2 linked regions of the Aromatoleum petrolei genome follow. The protein of the gene in region 2 interacts with the protein of the main gene of each other region in a pairwise test. Links are inferred from orthologs where the notes say so. Each region holds a gene or a part of one and is shown on either strand. Other genes may lie near its edges.

What was found. The genes of interacting proteins can lie anywhere in the genome.
Region 1: the proteins of ileS (region 2) and ToN1_RS21340 interact in binary tests that used the Escherichia coli proteins (3 or more experiments, as listed by UniProt). The link is inferred for Aromatoleum petrolei from one-to-one orthologs.

The regions. Positions count from the first base shown.
Region 1 is NZ_CP059560.1:4,649,242-4,654,499, reverse strand. Bases 2,312-5,258 are described here. They hold ToN1_RS21340 (ABC transporter substrate-binding protein), read left to right. Parts: upstream 2,312-3,292; coding sequence 3,293-4,225; downstream 4,226-5,258. Other genes in these bases: ToN1_RS21335 (carbohydrate kinase family protein), read left to right, coding at 4,270-5,202; ToN1_RS21345 (ABC transporter permease subunit), read left to right, coding at 2,312-3,195. In the rest of the region: ToN1_RS21355 (ROK family transcriptional regulator), read left to right, coding at 1-562; ToN1_RS21350 (sugar ABC transporter ATP-binding protein), read left to right, coding at 552-2,123; more of ToN1_RS21345, read left to right, coding at 2,170-2,311. UniProt on the Escherichia coli protein: Part of the ABC transporter complex RbsABC involved in ribose import. Binds ribose. Also serves as the primary chemoreceptor for chemotaxis.
Region 2 is NZ_CP059560.1:1,221,183-1,229,639, reverse strand. What follows is about bases 2,049-5,403. They hold ileS (isoleucine--tRNA ligase), read right to left. Parts: upstream 5,069-5,403; coding sequence 2,249-5,068; downstream 2,049-2,248. Other genes in these bases: ToN1_RS05540 (bifunctional riboflavin kinase/FAD synthetase), read right to left, coding at 5,093-5,403; lspA (signal peptidase II), read right to left, coding at 2,049-2,256. Also shown: ToN1_RS05565 (efflux RND transporter periplasmic adaptor subunit), read right to left, coding at 1-75; ispH (4-hydroxy-3-methylbut-2-enyl diphosphate reductase), read right to left, coding at 305-1,243; ToN1_RS05555 (FKBP-type peptidyl-prolyl cis-trans isomerase), read right to left, coding at 1,283-1,711; more of lspA, read right to left, coding at 1,708-2,048; more of ToN1_RS05540, read right to left, coding at 5,404-6,043; ToN1_RS05535 (N-acetylmuramoyl-L-alanine amidase), read right to left, coding at 6,162-7,478; tRNA (adenosine(37)-N6)-threonylcarbamoyltransferase complex ATPase subunit type 1 TsaE, read right to left, coding at 7,475-7,987; tRNA epoxyqueuosine(34) reductase QueG, read left to right, coding at 7,973-8,457. UniProt on the Escherichia coli protein: Catalyzes the attachment of isoleucine to tRNA(Ile). As IleRS can inadvertently accommodate and process structurally similar amino acids such as valine, to avoid such errors it has two additional distinct tRNA(Ile)-dependent editing activities.

The sequences.
Region 1 (5,258 bases), 3.4 Mb from region 2 along the record:
CTGCGGCGTCGCGCTCAATGGCGACTGCCTGCGTGGCGTCACCGGCAACGCCGGCGACATCGCGGTCATGCCCGTGCCGCCGAGCGGCCTCGCCTCGGCGCAGGCGCCCGCGCACAAGTGGGACATGCTGCTGTCGCGCGCCTCGCTCAACGCGTTGGGCCGCCATCTGCGCTACTGCGGCGCGACGGTCGAGAGCCACGCGGATCTCGAGCGCCACATCCGCGCCCATCACCCCGCCGTGGAGGAATGGATCGAGGACTGCATCGACGCCCTCGCCCCGGCCGTGCGTGCGGCGTTGTGCATGCTCGACGTGCCGGTGGTGGTGTTCGACGCGGACGTCGATGGCGGCCTGATCGACCTCTTGCAGCGCCGCCTCGCCAAGGCCCTGGCCGACAACGCGCCCGAGGCGCGCGAGGCACCCGAACTGGTGCGCGGCTCCTTCGGCTCGGACGCCGGTGCCGTGGGTGCTGCGAGCCTGCCGATGTTCTTCAGCTTCTCCCCGCGCGCCGAGATCCTCGGCAGCGTGACGCGTTCGATCGAGGATATGCGCGATGCCGACTGATACCTCAGTGACCCACTCAGTGACCCACGCTCCTCGCCCCGTGCTCGAGATGCGCGGCATCTCCAAGACCTTCCCCGGCGTGCGCGCGCTGCGCGACGTGTCGCTGACGCTCTACCCCGGCGAGGTGCATTCGCTGATGGGCGAGAACGGCGCGGGCAAGTCGACGCTGATGAAGATTCTTTCCGGCGCCTATACCGCAGACGAAGGCGGCGAGATCCGCATCGACGGCACACCTGTGGTCATCGATGGGCCGCTGTCGGCCAAGGCGCTCGGCGTCGCGGTGATCTACCAGGAACTCACGCTGTGCGCGAGCCTGACGGTGGCGGAGAACATCTACCTCGGACGTGAGCTGCGCAGCGCCGGGCGCATCAACCGCCACGCGATGGAAGCGGGCTGCGCCGGCATCCTCGAACGGCTGGGCGCCTCCTTCGGGCCGCGCACGCTGGTGAGCGACCTGTCGATCGCGGAGCGCCAGCTCGTCGAGATCGCCCGCGCGATCCACGCCGACGCGCGCATCCTGGTGATGGACGAGCCGACGACGCCGCTGTCGTCGCGCGAGACGGACCGCCTCTTCGAGCTGATCCGCCAGCTGCGCGCGGACGGGCTCGCGATCGTGTACGTGAGCCATCGCATGGCCGAGATCTACGAGCTCTCCGACCGCGTGTCGGTGCTGCGCGACGGCAGCTACGTCGGCACGCTGGACCGCGACGCGCTCTCGGCCGAGGCGCTGGTGCAGATGATGGTCGGACGCGACCTCTCCGGCTTCTACAAGAAGGACCACAAGCCCTACGAGCCGGGCGCCGTGGTGATGGCGGTGCGCGACATGCGCGACGGCAAGCGCGTGCGCGGCTGCAGCTTCGACCTGCACGCGGGCGAGGTGCTGGGCATCGCCGGCCTCGTCGGCGCGGGGCGCACGGAGCTGGCGCGCCTGATCTTCGGCGCGGACGAGCGCAGCAGCGGCGAGCTGGTCGTCGACGGCGTGCCGGTGCGGCTGAAGACGCCGCTCGACGCGATCCGCGCGGGCGTCGTGTATCTGACCGAGGATCGCAAGGGCCGCGGCCTCTTCCTCGACATGAGCGTGCGCGACAACATCAACGTGTGCGCGTGCTCCGACGACGCCCGTACCGGCGGTGTGCTGAACCTTGCGAAGGCGCGCGAGCGGGCGAAGGCGGCGATCCGCGACCTCGCGATCCGCGTGCCGAACTCGCGTGTGAATGTCGGCGCGCTGTCCGGCGGCAACCAGCAGAAGGTGCTGTTGTCGCGCCTGCTGGAGATCAAGCCGCGCGTGCTGATCCTCGACGAACCGACCCGCGGCGTCGACATCGGGGCGAAGTCGGAGATCTACCGGATCATCAACGACCTCGCGAACCGCGGCGTCGGCGTGATCGTGATTTCGAGCGAGCTGCCCGAGGTCGTCGGCACTGCCGACCGCGTGCTGGTGATGCGCGAAGGCGAAGTGGTCGGCGAACTCGGCGGCTACTCGGGCGCACCGATCACGCAGGAAGCCATCATCGAACTGGCCACCGGCGCCACCCCACAGACCCTGCCGCAGGCCGCCTGAGCGGCCCCGCGCACAAGAGCAGGAGCGACACATCATGGAGAAGACAATGAGCAACACCCCGGCCACCGCCACCACTGCCCCCAACAGCCTCGCCGGTTCGCCGCGCGCGCCCGTGCAGGCGACCCCGCGCGAGCGCTTCCAGGCCGTGATGCGCGCCGTCGGCATGCTGCCGGTGCTAATCCTGCTGGCCGCGGGCTTCGGCATCCTCGCGGAAGGCTTCCTCACGACGCAGAACCTGTCGATCGTCGCGCAGCAGGCGTCGATCAACATCGTGCTGGCGGCGGGCATGACCTTCGTGATCCTCACCGCCGGCATCGACCTGTCGGTGGGCGCCATCCTCGCAGCGGCCGCCGTGGTGTCGGTGATGGCGTCCACCTTGCCCGGCGGCGGCCTGCTCGGCGTCGCGGCGGGCCTGCTCGTGGGGCTCGTGTTCGGGCTCATCAACGGCGGTCTCGTCGCCTTCGCGAAGCTGCCGCCCTTCATCGTCACGCTCGGTGCGCTCACCGCGGTGCGCGGCATCGCCCGTTTGCTCGGCGACGACCAGACCGTGTTCAACCCCGACCTGCCCTTCGCCTTCATCGGCAACGACAACCTGCTGGGCGTGCCCTGGCTGGTGTGGATCGCCGTTGCGGTGATCGTCGGCTCGTGGTTCATCCTGCGCCGCACAGTGCTGGGCCTGCACATCTACTCGGTCGGCAGCAACCCGGAAGCGGCGCGCCTGTCGGGCATCAAGGTGTGGAAGGTGCTGCTCTTCGTCTATGCGATGTCGGGCCTGCTCGCCGGCCTCGGCGCGGTGATGACCTCGGCGCGTCTCCTCGCCGCCAACGGCCTGCAACTCGGCCAGTCCTACGAGCTCGATGCGATCGCGGCGGTGATCCTCGGCGGCACGAGCTTCGTCGGCGGCGTCGGCTCGATCGTCGGCACCCTGATCGGCGCGCTGATCATCGCGGTGCTGACCAACGGCCTCGTGCTGCTGGGCGTGTCGGACATCTGGCAATACATCATCAAGGGCCTCGTGATCATCGGCGCCGTGGCGCTGGACCGCTACCGCCAGAGCGGCGCGCGGACCTGAACGCCGCACACCCCTTCCCCGTATTCCCATCACGCTGCGGCCCGGATTCCGGTCCCGGGCCGCGGCCAGAACAAGACCGGTATCAGGAGACACCCAAATGTTCGTTCGCAAAGCACTCGTCGCCGGCGTCGCGCTGGCCTGCGCCGCCGGCATCGCCCAGGCGCGCGAGATCAAGTCGGTCGGCGTCACCGTCGGCTCGCTCGGAAACCCCTTCTTCGTGACAATCGCCAAGGGCGCCGAGGCGAAGGTGAAGGAGATGTACCCGAACGCGAAAGTCATCACCGCGTCGGCCGACTACGACCTGAACAAGCAGTTCACGCAGATCGACAACTTCATCTCGGCCGGCGTGGATCTGATCCTGCTCAACGCCGCCGACGCGAAGGCGATCGAGCCCGCGGTGAAGAAGGCGCAGAAGGCCGGCATCACCGTCGTCGCGGTGGACGTCGCCGCCGCCGGCGCCGACGCGACGGTGCAGACCGACAACGTGCAGGCCGGGCGCCTCGCGTGCGAACACATCGTGAAGAAGCTCGGCGGCAAGGGCAACGTCGTGATCCAGAACGGGCCGCAGGTGTCCGCCGTGGTCGACCGCGTGAAGGGCTGCAAGGAAGTGCTCGGCGCCGCATCGGGCATCAAGGTGCTCTCCGACGACCAGGACGGCAAGGGCTCGCGCGAGGGCGGCATGAACGTCATGCTCGGCCACCTGACGCGCTTCCAGAAGCTCGACGCCGTGTTCACGATCAACGACCCGCAGGCCATCGGCACCGATCTCGCCGCGCGCCAACTGAAGCGCAAGGGCATCGTGATCACCTCGGTCGACGGCGCACCGGACATCGAGACGGCGCTGAAGAACGACACCCAGGTCGAGGCCTCGGCGAGCCAGGATCCGTGGTTGATGGCGCAGCAGGCGGTGGTGATCGGCAACGACATCCTCAACGGCAAGAAGCCGGCGAGCCCGATGGTGCTGATCCCCTCGACGCTGGTCACGCGCGACACCATCGGCAGCTACAAGGGCTGGTCGTCGCCGCGCTGACGCCCCTCTTCACCCCACAAACCCCAACGAGACGGTTCTCCATCATGTTCCTGGTCTGCGGCGAAGCCCTGTTCGACGTCTTCATCGGTAGCGAGACCGACAACGCCCTGCATCTCGACGCGCGCCCCGGCGGCTCGCCCTTCAACGTCGCCATCGGGCTGGCGCGGCTCGGCCAGCCGGTGGCCTTCCTCAGCGGGCTGGCGAAGGACATGCTCGGCGACCGCCTCGCGCGGGTCCTGACACGCGAAGGGGTGGACACCCGCCCCTGCCCGCGTTTCGACGCGCCGACCACGCTCGGCATGATCGAACTCGACGCGGCGGGCGTGCCGCACTATGCGTTCTACGGCAACGGCGCGGCCGACCGGCTGCTCTCGGCGGCGCAGCTCCCCGAGCTCGCCCCCGAGGTCGCGGCAATCCATCTCGGCTCGTACGCGACCGTCGTCGAACCGGTCGCGAGCGCGCTCGAAACCCTCGTGCGGCGGGAGCGCGACCGCCGCCTCGTCGCCTACGACCCGAACGTGCGGCTCAACGTCGAGCCGTCGCTCGAACGCTGGCGCGAGCGCGCCGACACGCTGGCGGGCCTCGCGCATCTGGTGAAGATCAGCGACGAGGACGTGCGCCTGCTCTACGGTGAAACCGACGAGGCGGCGCTCGCGCGGCGCTGGCTCGCGGCCGGCGCGAGGCTCGTCGTGGTAACGCGCGGCGCGGACGGCGCGAGCGCGTGGAACGCCAACGGTCGCGCCAACGTGGCGGCCCCGCGCATCACGACCGTGGATACGGTGGGCGCCGGCGACACTTTCCAGTCGTCGATGCTGACGTACCTCGCCGAGACTGGCCGCTTGAACCCGGATGCGCTCACGGCGATGGACGCTCACGAGCTCGCCCGCCTCCTCACCTTCGCCGCCCGGGCCGCAGCGATCACCTGCTCGCGCCGGGGCGCGGACATGCCGCGGCGGGCGGAACTCGCCACCAGTTGAGCCGGCAAACAATTACCCTTCAGGCGACGCCGGCCGAAGCCCGGCCACTGACCTTC
Region 2 (8,457 bases):
GCTGCACGCCCCGAGGATGGCGAGCGCAATGGTCGGCAACAGTACCGTCAGCCGTTCGGAATGTCTGCGTTTCATCGCGGGAGGGGCTCCCCTGGGGCTGCTGGATGTCACCCCGGCTCGAGCGACACGCCGGTAGTGGTGTATCTGGACGCGCGGTCGAGGGGGGCGGTCAGCTGCCGCACGATGCGCGATAACGGCATATTTAGCCCTCTTGTTCGCGGCTTGGCAACACGTGCGCGCAGGCGGAAGGGGTTGCCGGCCCGCCGCGGATCCCCCTCTGGAGGAGCCCGGCAGGTGTACGTGCTCAGGCGTCGGCCTGCAGCTCCTTAGGCAGCGGGAAGGTGACTCGCTCGGGAACGCCTTCGAGAGTGCGCACCGAGCCGCCGCCAAGGGCCTTGAGGCGTTCAATGACGGCGTCGACCAGCACCTCCGGGGCGGAGGCTCCGGCCGTCACGCCGATGCGGTTCCGTCCCGCAATCCACGCCGGGTCGATGCCTTCGGCGTTGTCGATCAGATAGGCGGGCACACCGAGCAACTCGGCGACTTCGCGCAGGCGGTTGGAGTTGGAGCTGTTGCGCGAGCCGACGACGAAGACGATGTCGACGCGCGGGGCCATGAACTTGACCGCGTCCTGCCGGTTCTGTGTCGCGTAGCAGATGTCGTCCTTCTTCGGGCCGACGATCGCCGGGAAGCGTTCGCGCAGCGCAGCGACGAGGGTCGCCGCGTCATCCACCGACAGGGTGGTCTGCGTCACGTAGGCGAGCTTGTCGGGGTCGGCGACCTGCAGCGTTGCGACGTCCTCGACCTTTTCGACGAGATGGATGCCGTCCTTCACCTGTCCCATCGTGCCTTCGACTTCGGGGTGGCCCTTGTGCCCGATCATGACGAGCTCGCGGCCCTGTTCGCGCATGCGTGCGACCTCGATATGCACCTTGGTGACGAGCGGGCAGGTGGCGTCGAACACGCGCAGGCCGCGCTTCTCGGCCTCCGCTCGCACCGCCTGGGGCACGCCGTGGGCGCTGAAGATGACGGTGCTGCCGGCGGGAACCTCGTCGAGCTCCTCGACGAACACCGCGCCCTTGGCGCGCAGGTCGTCGACGACGAACTTGTTATGCACGACTTCGTGGCGCACGTAGATCGGTGCGCCGAAGCGCGCCAGTGCGCGTTCGACGATCTCGATCGCCCGTTCCACCCCGGCGCAGAAGCCGCGCGGATTGGCGAGCAGGATTTCGGAATCGTTCATCTTGACCTCTGTGTGGGTTGGGGCCGGCCGCCTGCGGCGTCAGAGGACACCGATGACTTCGACCTCGAAGCGGATCGTCTTGCCGGCGAGCGGGTGGTTGAAGTCGACGATTGCGCGGACGTCGTCGATTTCACGCACGAGGCCGGAGTAGCGGGTGCCATCGGGTGCGCCGAATTCCATGATCGTCATCGGTTCGATTTCCTCTTCCGGCATGTGTTCGCGCTTCACGTGCTCGACGAGGTCCGGGTTGTAGGGGCCGAAAGCCTGTTCCGGCGCCAGCGTGAACTGCTGGTGGGTGCCCACCTCCAGGCCTTCGAGCACGCGCTCGAGACTCGGGAGGAGGTCGCCGCATCCGAGCTGCAGGGTCGCAGGCGTGCCCTCGAAAGTGCTGATCAGCGGCTGGCCGTTTTCGAGGGCGATGCGGTAGTGCAGCGTTACGAGGCTGTTCGGTTGGACGGTCTGCGTCACGAGGGGTTCTCCGGATTGGTGTTGCTGGTGGTGCGCGGGGCGCGGAACTGCGCCCACAGCATCAGGGCGACCCCGACGGTGATCGCCGAGTCAGCCAGGTTGAAGGCCGGCCAGCCGTAGCGACCGACGTGGAAGTAGAGGAAGTCGACGACGGCGCCGTGAACCAGGCGGTCGATGACGTTGCCCAGTGCGCCGCCGATCAGCAGGCTGAAGGCCAGCGGCAGCAGGGTCTCGCGATGGTGATGGCGCAGCAGTGCAAGGAGCCAGCCGCTGACGCCGAGCGCGAGGATGACGAAGAACCAGCGCTGCCATCCGGAATGGTCGGCCAGGAAGCTGAACGCGGCGCCCGGGTTGAACACCAGCACGAGTTGGAAGAAACCCGTGACCGGAATGGCCTCGCCGAAGTCGAGCTGCGACAGCACGAGCCATTTCGTCAACTGGTCGAGGACGATCACCAGCGCCGCGAGTTCCAGCCAGCCGAAGAAGCGGCGCGTCAGCGCGGGGGCGCTGCCGGTCGCCTGCGGGGCCGCGGCGGAATCACGCATGGACGCGCGTTTCCCCGGCGCCGAAGAGGTTGTCGTGGCAGCGGCCGCACAGTTCGGGGTGCTCGGCGTGGCTGCCGACGTCGGTACGGAAGTGCCAGCAACGGCCGCACTTGGCGTGTCCGGACGCGCTCGCGTCGATCCCTTCGGCGGCCTCGTCGGCGGCGCGCACGAGTTCGGCGCGCGAGGTGATCAGCACGAAGCGCAGATCCTCGTCCAGGCTTGCCAGCGCATCGTGTTTCGTGCCGCTCGCGCGTACGACGACCTCGGCCTGCAGCGAAGCGCCGATCCGGCCTTCCGTGCGCAGGCCCTCGAGAACCTTCTGCACCTTGGCGCGTTCCTCGCGGATCAGCGTCCAGCGCGCAACGAGCGCTTCGGTGTCGCCGAGCGCGGGCAGTTCGTGCCAGGTGTGAAGCATCACGCTGTCTTCCTTGTCCTGGCCGATCAGCGACCAGATCTCTTCAGCAGTGAAGGACAGGATGGGCGCCATCATGCGGATAAGGGCCTGAGTGATGTGCCACAGGGCGGTCTGCGCGGCGCGGCGTGCGCGCGAGTCCGCCTTGGTCGTGTACAGGCGGTCCTTGAGGATGTCGAGGTAGAACGCGCCGAGGTCTTCGGCAGCGAAGTTCTGCAGCGCCTGGACGATCTTGTGGAACTCGTAGCGCGCGTAGTCGGCGGTGACCTGTTCCTGCAGGCGCTGCGTCAGCGCGAGCGCGTAGTGGTCGATGTCGAGCCACTCGGCGACCGGCACGGCGTCCTTGGCGATGTCGAAGTCGGCGGTGTTGGCGAGCAGGAAGCGCAGGGTGTTGCGCAGGCGGCGATAGACTTCGACGACGCGGTCGAGGATCTCCTTGGAGATCGTCAGCTCGCCCGAGTAGTCGGTGGCGGCGACCCACAGGCGCAGGATCTCGGCTCCGAGCTTGTCGGAGACTTCTTGCGGGGCGACGACGTTGCCTTTCGATTTGGACATTTTCTTGCCCTGGCCGTCGACCACGAATCCGTGGGTCAGCAGGCCGTCGTAAGGGGCGCGGCCGTCCAGTGCGCAGCCGGTGAGCAGCGAGGAATGGAACCAGCCGCGGTGCTGGTCGGAGCCCTCGAGGTAGAGGTCCGCTGGCCAACGGCTGACGTCGGTGTGCGAACCGCGCAGTACCGTCCAGTGGGTGGTGCCGGAATCGAACCAGACGTCGAGGGTGTCGCGCATTTTGTCGTATTGCGCGGCCTCTGCACCGAGGAGTTCGCCGGGTTCGAGCTTGAACCAGGCGTCGATCCCTTCCTTTTCGACCCGTTTGGCGACCTCTTCGACCAGTTCGAGGCTGTTCGGATGCGGTTCGCCGGTTTCCTTGTCGAGGAACAGCGGGATCGGCACGCCCCAGTTGCGCTGGCGCGACACGCACCAGTCGGGACGGTTGGCGATCATCGAGTGCAGGCGTGCCTTGCCCCAGGACGGGAAGAACTGGGTGTCGTCGATGGCCTTGAGCGCGAGTTCGCGCAGCGTCGGGGCGCCCGGTTCGATCGCCTCGCGGCCGGGCACGCGGTCCATGCCGACGAACCATTGGGTGGTGGCGCGGTAGATGACCGGCGTCTTGTGGCGCCAGCAATGCATGTAGCTGTGCGTGAGATTGCCCGAAGCGAAGAGGCTGCCGACCTCGGCGAGCTTCTCGACGATTTTCGGGTTGGCGTCCCATACCGACAGACCGCCGAAGAAGGGCAGGCTCTCGTGGAACACGCCGTCGCCCTGCACCGGATTGAGGATCTCGTCATTGCGCATGCCGTAGCGCATGCACGACTGGAAGTCGTCCAGGCCGTAGGCGGGCGCGCTATGCACGATGCCGGTGCCGGCGTCGGCCGCGACGTAGTCGCCGAGGAAGATCGGCGAGACACGGTCGTAGAAGGGGTGGCGGAACTGGATGCGGTCGAGCGCGACGCCGCGGGCGGCGGCGAGCACGCGGCCTTCGAGCTGGTAGCGTTCGAGGGCCGATGCACGAAGTTCGGCGGCGAGGATCACGAGGCCCTTGGGCGTCTCGATCAGCTCGTACATGAGCTCGGGATGGACGTTGAGCGCTTGGTTCGACGGGATCGTCCACGGGGTCGTGGTCCAGATCACGATGTACACCGGCTGCTCGGGCAGGGTGTCGAGCCCGAAGGCGCGGGCGAGCTTGGGGCGATCCGCGTCGGTGAGCAGGAAGCCGACGTCGATCGCGGGCGACTTCTTGTCCTGGTATTCGACCTCGGCTTCGGCGAGCGCCGAGCCGCAGTCGAAGCACCAGTTAACCGGCTTCAGTCCCTTGAACAGGAAGCCCTTGCGGTACATCTCGCCGAGCGCGCGGATCTCGTCGGCTTCATTCGAGAATTGCATCGTGCGGTAGGGATTGTCCCAGTCGCCGAGCACGCCCAGACGGATGAAGTCCTTCTTCTGTCGTTCGATCTGTTCGCCGGCGTAGTCGCGGCACAGCTCGCGCGCGCGGTCGGCGGGCAGGTGCTTGCCGTGCTGCTTCTCGATCTGGTGCTCGATCGGCAGGCCGTGACAGTCCCAGCCCGGCACATAGGGGGCGTCGAAGCCGGCCATGGTCTTCGAGCGGACGATGATGTCCTTGAGGATCTTGTTCACCGCGTGGCCGATGTGGATGTCGCCGTTCGCGTACGGGGGGCCGTCGTGCAGGATGAACTTCGGACGGCCGGCCGAGGCCTTGCGGATCTTCTGGTAGAGCTTCTTCTGTTGCCAGGCGGCGATCCAGCCCGGCTCCCGCTTGGCGAGGTCGCCGCGCATCGGGAAGAGAGTGTCGGGCAGGTTGAGCGTCTTGCGGTAGTCAGCCATGGTGGGTTCGGGCCTCGAAGGCAATCAGGGGCAATTGGTGGGGCAGACAGGATTTTCGGCAAACCAGGCGCGGGCGTCGGCCGCGTCCTTGGCGATCTGGGCCTTGAGAGCGTCGAGCGAAGCGAACTTCGTTTCGTCGCGCAGTTTTTTCATGAAGTGCACACGCAGGTGGGCGTCATAGCAGTCGCGCATCCAGTCGAAGAGGTGAACTTCGAGCGTGGGCTTGCCGGCGCTGGTCACGGACGGTCGCACGCCGATATTGGCGACGCCGGCAACCGGGCTTTCGCCGAGGCCTTCGACGCTCACCGCGAACACGCCCGCAAGCGCGGGACGGCGATGCTTCATCTGGATGTTGGCGGTCGGGAATCCGAGCTGGCGGCCGATCTGGTCGCCGCGGATGACGCGTCCGGCGATGCTGTAGGGGCGACCGAGCAGGCGTGCGGCGTGGGCGAGATCGCCGTCGGCGAGCGCCTCGCGCACGGCGGAGCTGGAGGCGCGTTCGCCCGCGACGTCCAGCGTGGGCATCGCCTCTACGACGAAACCCTGTTGCGCGCCGCGTTGCTTGAGCAGCCCGAAGTCGCCGTGCCGGCGTGCGCCGAAGCGGAAGTCGTCGCCGATGATGAGGTGGCGCACGCCGAGGCCGCGCACGAGAATGTCATTGATGAACTGGTCGGCCGTCACGGCGGCAAAGCGGGAATCGAAACGGCAGACGTGGACGCGGTCGACGCCGGCGGCGGCGAGTAGCAGCAGTTTTTCACGCAGCGATGCGAGGCGGGCGGGGGCGTCATCTGGCGAGAAGTATTCGCGCGGATGCGGCTCGAACGTCATCACCACCGCCGGCAGCGACATTGCGCGCGCGGTGTTCATGAGCATCTGGAGCAGCGCCTGATGGCCGCGATGCACGCCGTCGAAATTGCCGATGGTGAGCACCGAGGGGTGTGCGGCGTGCCCGGGAATCCCGCGAAAAACCTGCATAACCGCCTGAAAAAAGCCGTAATTATAACGGCAACGCGCTCGCTCTGGGGCGGGCGCTGAAGGTGTTTGCGGGAACGCCACGAGCGGGAAGCGGCCGTCCGTGCCGGCGTCGCGGCGATCAGTCGAGGCGTGCGACCTTGGTGCGGCCGAGCGGCGGATTCTCTCGGAAATAGGCGCGCAGGCCGCGCAGGATCGCGTTCGCCATCTTGTCCTGGTAGGCCTCGTCGTTGAGCCGCTGTTCTTCCTCGGGATTGCTGATGAACGCCGTTTCCACGAGGATGGACGGGATGTCCGGGGCCTTCAGCACGGCGAAGCCGGCCTGCTCGACGTGGGTCTTGTGCAACTTGTTGATGTCGCCCAGTTCGCTGAGCACGGCCTTGCCGAGTTTGAGGCTGTCGTTGATCGTGGCGGTCTGCGACAGGTCGAGCAGGGTGCGCGCGAGGTGGCCGTCCTGCCTGGCGAGGTTCACGCCGCCGATGAGGTCGGCGTCGTTTTCCTTCTGCGCGAGCCAGCGTGCGGCCGAACTCGATGCGCCGCTTTCCGACAGGACGAAGACGGAGCTGCCGCGCGCGTCGGGGCGCACGAAGGCGTCGGCGTGGATCGACACGAAGAGGTCGGACTGCACGCGCCGGGCGCGCGTGACGCGCTGGCCCAGCGGTACGAAGTAGTCGCCGTCGCGCGTGAGCACTGCGCGCATGTTCGGCTCGGCGTCGATCTTCTGTTTCAGGCGGCGCGCGATCGATAGCGTGACGTTCTTCTCGTAGCTGCCGCGTGCGCCGACCGCGCCCGGGTCTTCGCCACCGTGGCCGGGGTCGAGCACGATGGTGACGAGACGGTTGGCGGCCGGGCGTGCGGAACGTCGCGAGCCCGAAACCTGTTCAGCGCTGTCGGGGCGGGCGATCTGTGCCGGTGCATCCGCAGCCGTCTGTGCGTCGCCCGTTTGTCCCACCGCGGCATCCATGGGGGAGGACTTCTCGATCAGCGCCAACAGGGGATCGACCGGTGTGGTGGGGTACAGGTCCAGCACCAGGCGGTGGCCGTAGTTGCCGACCGGCGCGAGGGTAAACACCTGTGGGTTGATCTCGCTCTTCAGTTCGACGACGAGGCGAACCACGCCGGGCCGGTTGCGGCCGGCGCGGATCAGCCTGATGTAGGGGTCGGACTCGAGGACCTTGGACGGCAGCGACTGCAGCACGCTGTCGAACTCGACCCCTTCGAGGTCGACCACGAGGCGGTGCGGATCGGTGACGAGCAGGTGGGTGAACTTGAGCTGCGAGTTGCCTTCGATCGTGATGCGGGTGTATTCCGCCGCGGGCCACACGCGCACCGCGAGGAGGCTGGTCGCGGCCATGCCGACCGGGCTGACGAGCAGCGCGAGCGTGGCGCCGGCGAATTTCAGCAGGTCGCGCCGCGTCAAGCCGGGTGCGGTAGTCATGTCGGCTTCCGGTTCAGCTCCGAATCCAGTTTGCGTATGCATGTCCGTCCTGCCTCCGTCAGTGCCAGCGCTTCAAGGCGCCGGCCCGGGCCGGAGACGGTGAGGCGGATCTCGAGGTCCGGCGCAGCAATATAAGGCGCCGCCTTGTCCGGCCATTCCACCAGACATACCCCGTTTCCGTCGAAATATTCGTCCAGCCCTGCTTCCAGATATTCTTCTGGGACTGCGAAGCGATAAAAATCAAAGTGATATAAGTTTAATCTAGAAACAAGATAAGGTTCAATCAAGGTGTAGGTCGGACTTTTCACCTTTCCGTCGTGACCGAGGGCACGCAGCGCCCCGCGCACGAGGGTCGTCTTGCCGGCGCCGAGGTCGCCGCGCAGGTAGATGACGAGGCCCGCGCACAAGGCTGTCGCAAGGGCTGCACCCGCGGCTGCGGTGTCGGATTCGTCGTCGAGGTGAGCCGAAAGCGGGCTGCTATCATCTGCCCGGTGATGAACGTGAATCATGATGAAATCCCTGCGGATGTCGCTCCCGACGCGTCCCTGAACGCGCTCGTCGGGCGGATGAAGATGTGGGCCGCCGAGCTCGGCTTCGCCGATCTCGCCGTGTCCGGCGTGGATCTGTCGTCGGCCGAGCCGGGGCTCGAAGCCTGGCTGGCGGACGGTTTTCACGCAGACATGGATTATATGGCGCGGCACGGCATGATGCGGGCGCGTCCGGCGGAGCTGGTGCCGGGCACGCTGCGGGTCGTGAGCGTGCGCATGAACTACTGGCCGCGGGCGGCCGACGCGCACGCCGCGCTGGAGGATCCGCATCGAGCCTATGTGTCGCGCTATGCCTTGGGCCGGGATTACCACAAGCTGATGCGCAATCGCCTGCAGAAGCTCGCGGAGCGTATCGCCGCCGAGGCGCCGCACGGTTTCCGGGTGTTCGTGGATTCGGCGCCCGTGCTCGAGGTCGAGCTCGCGGGCCGATC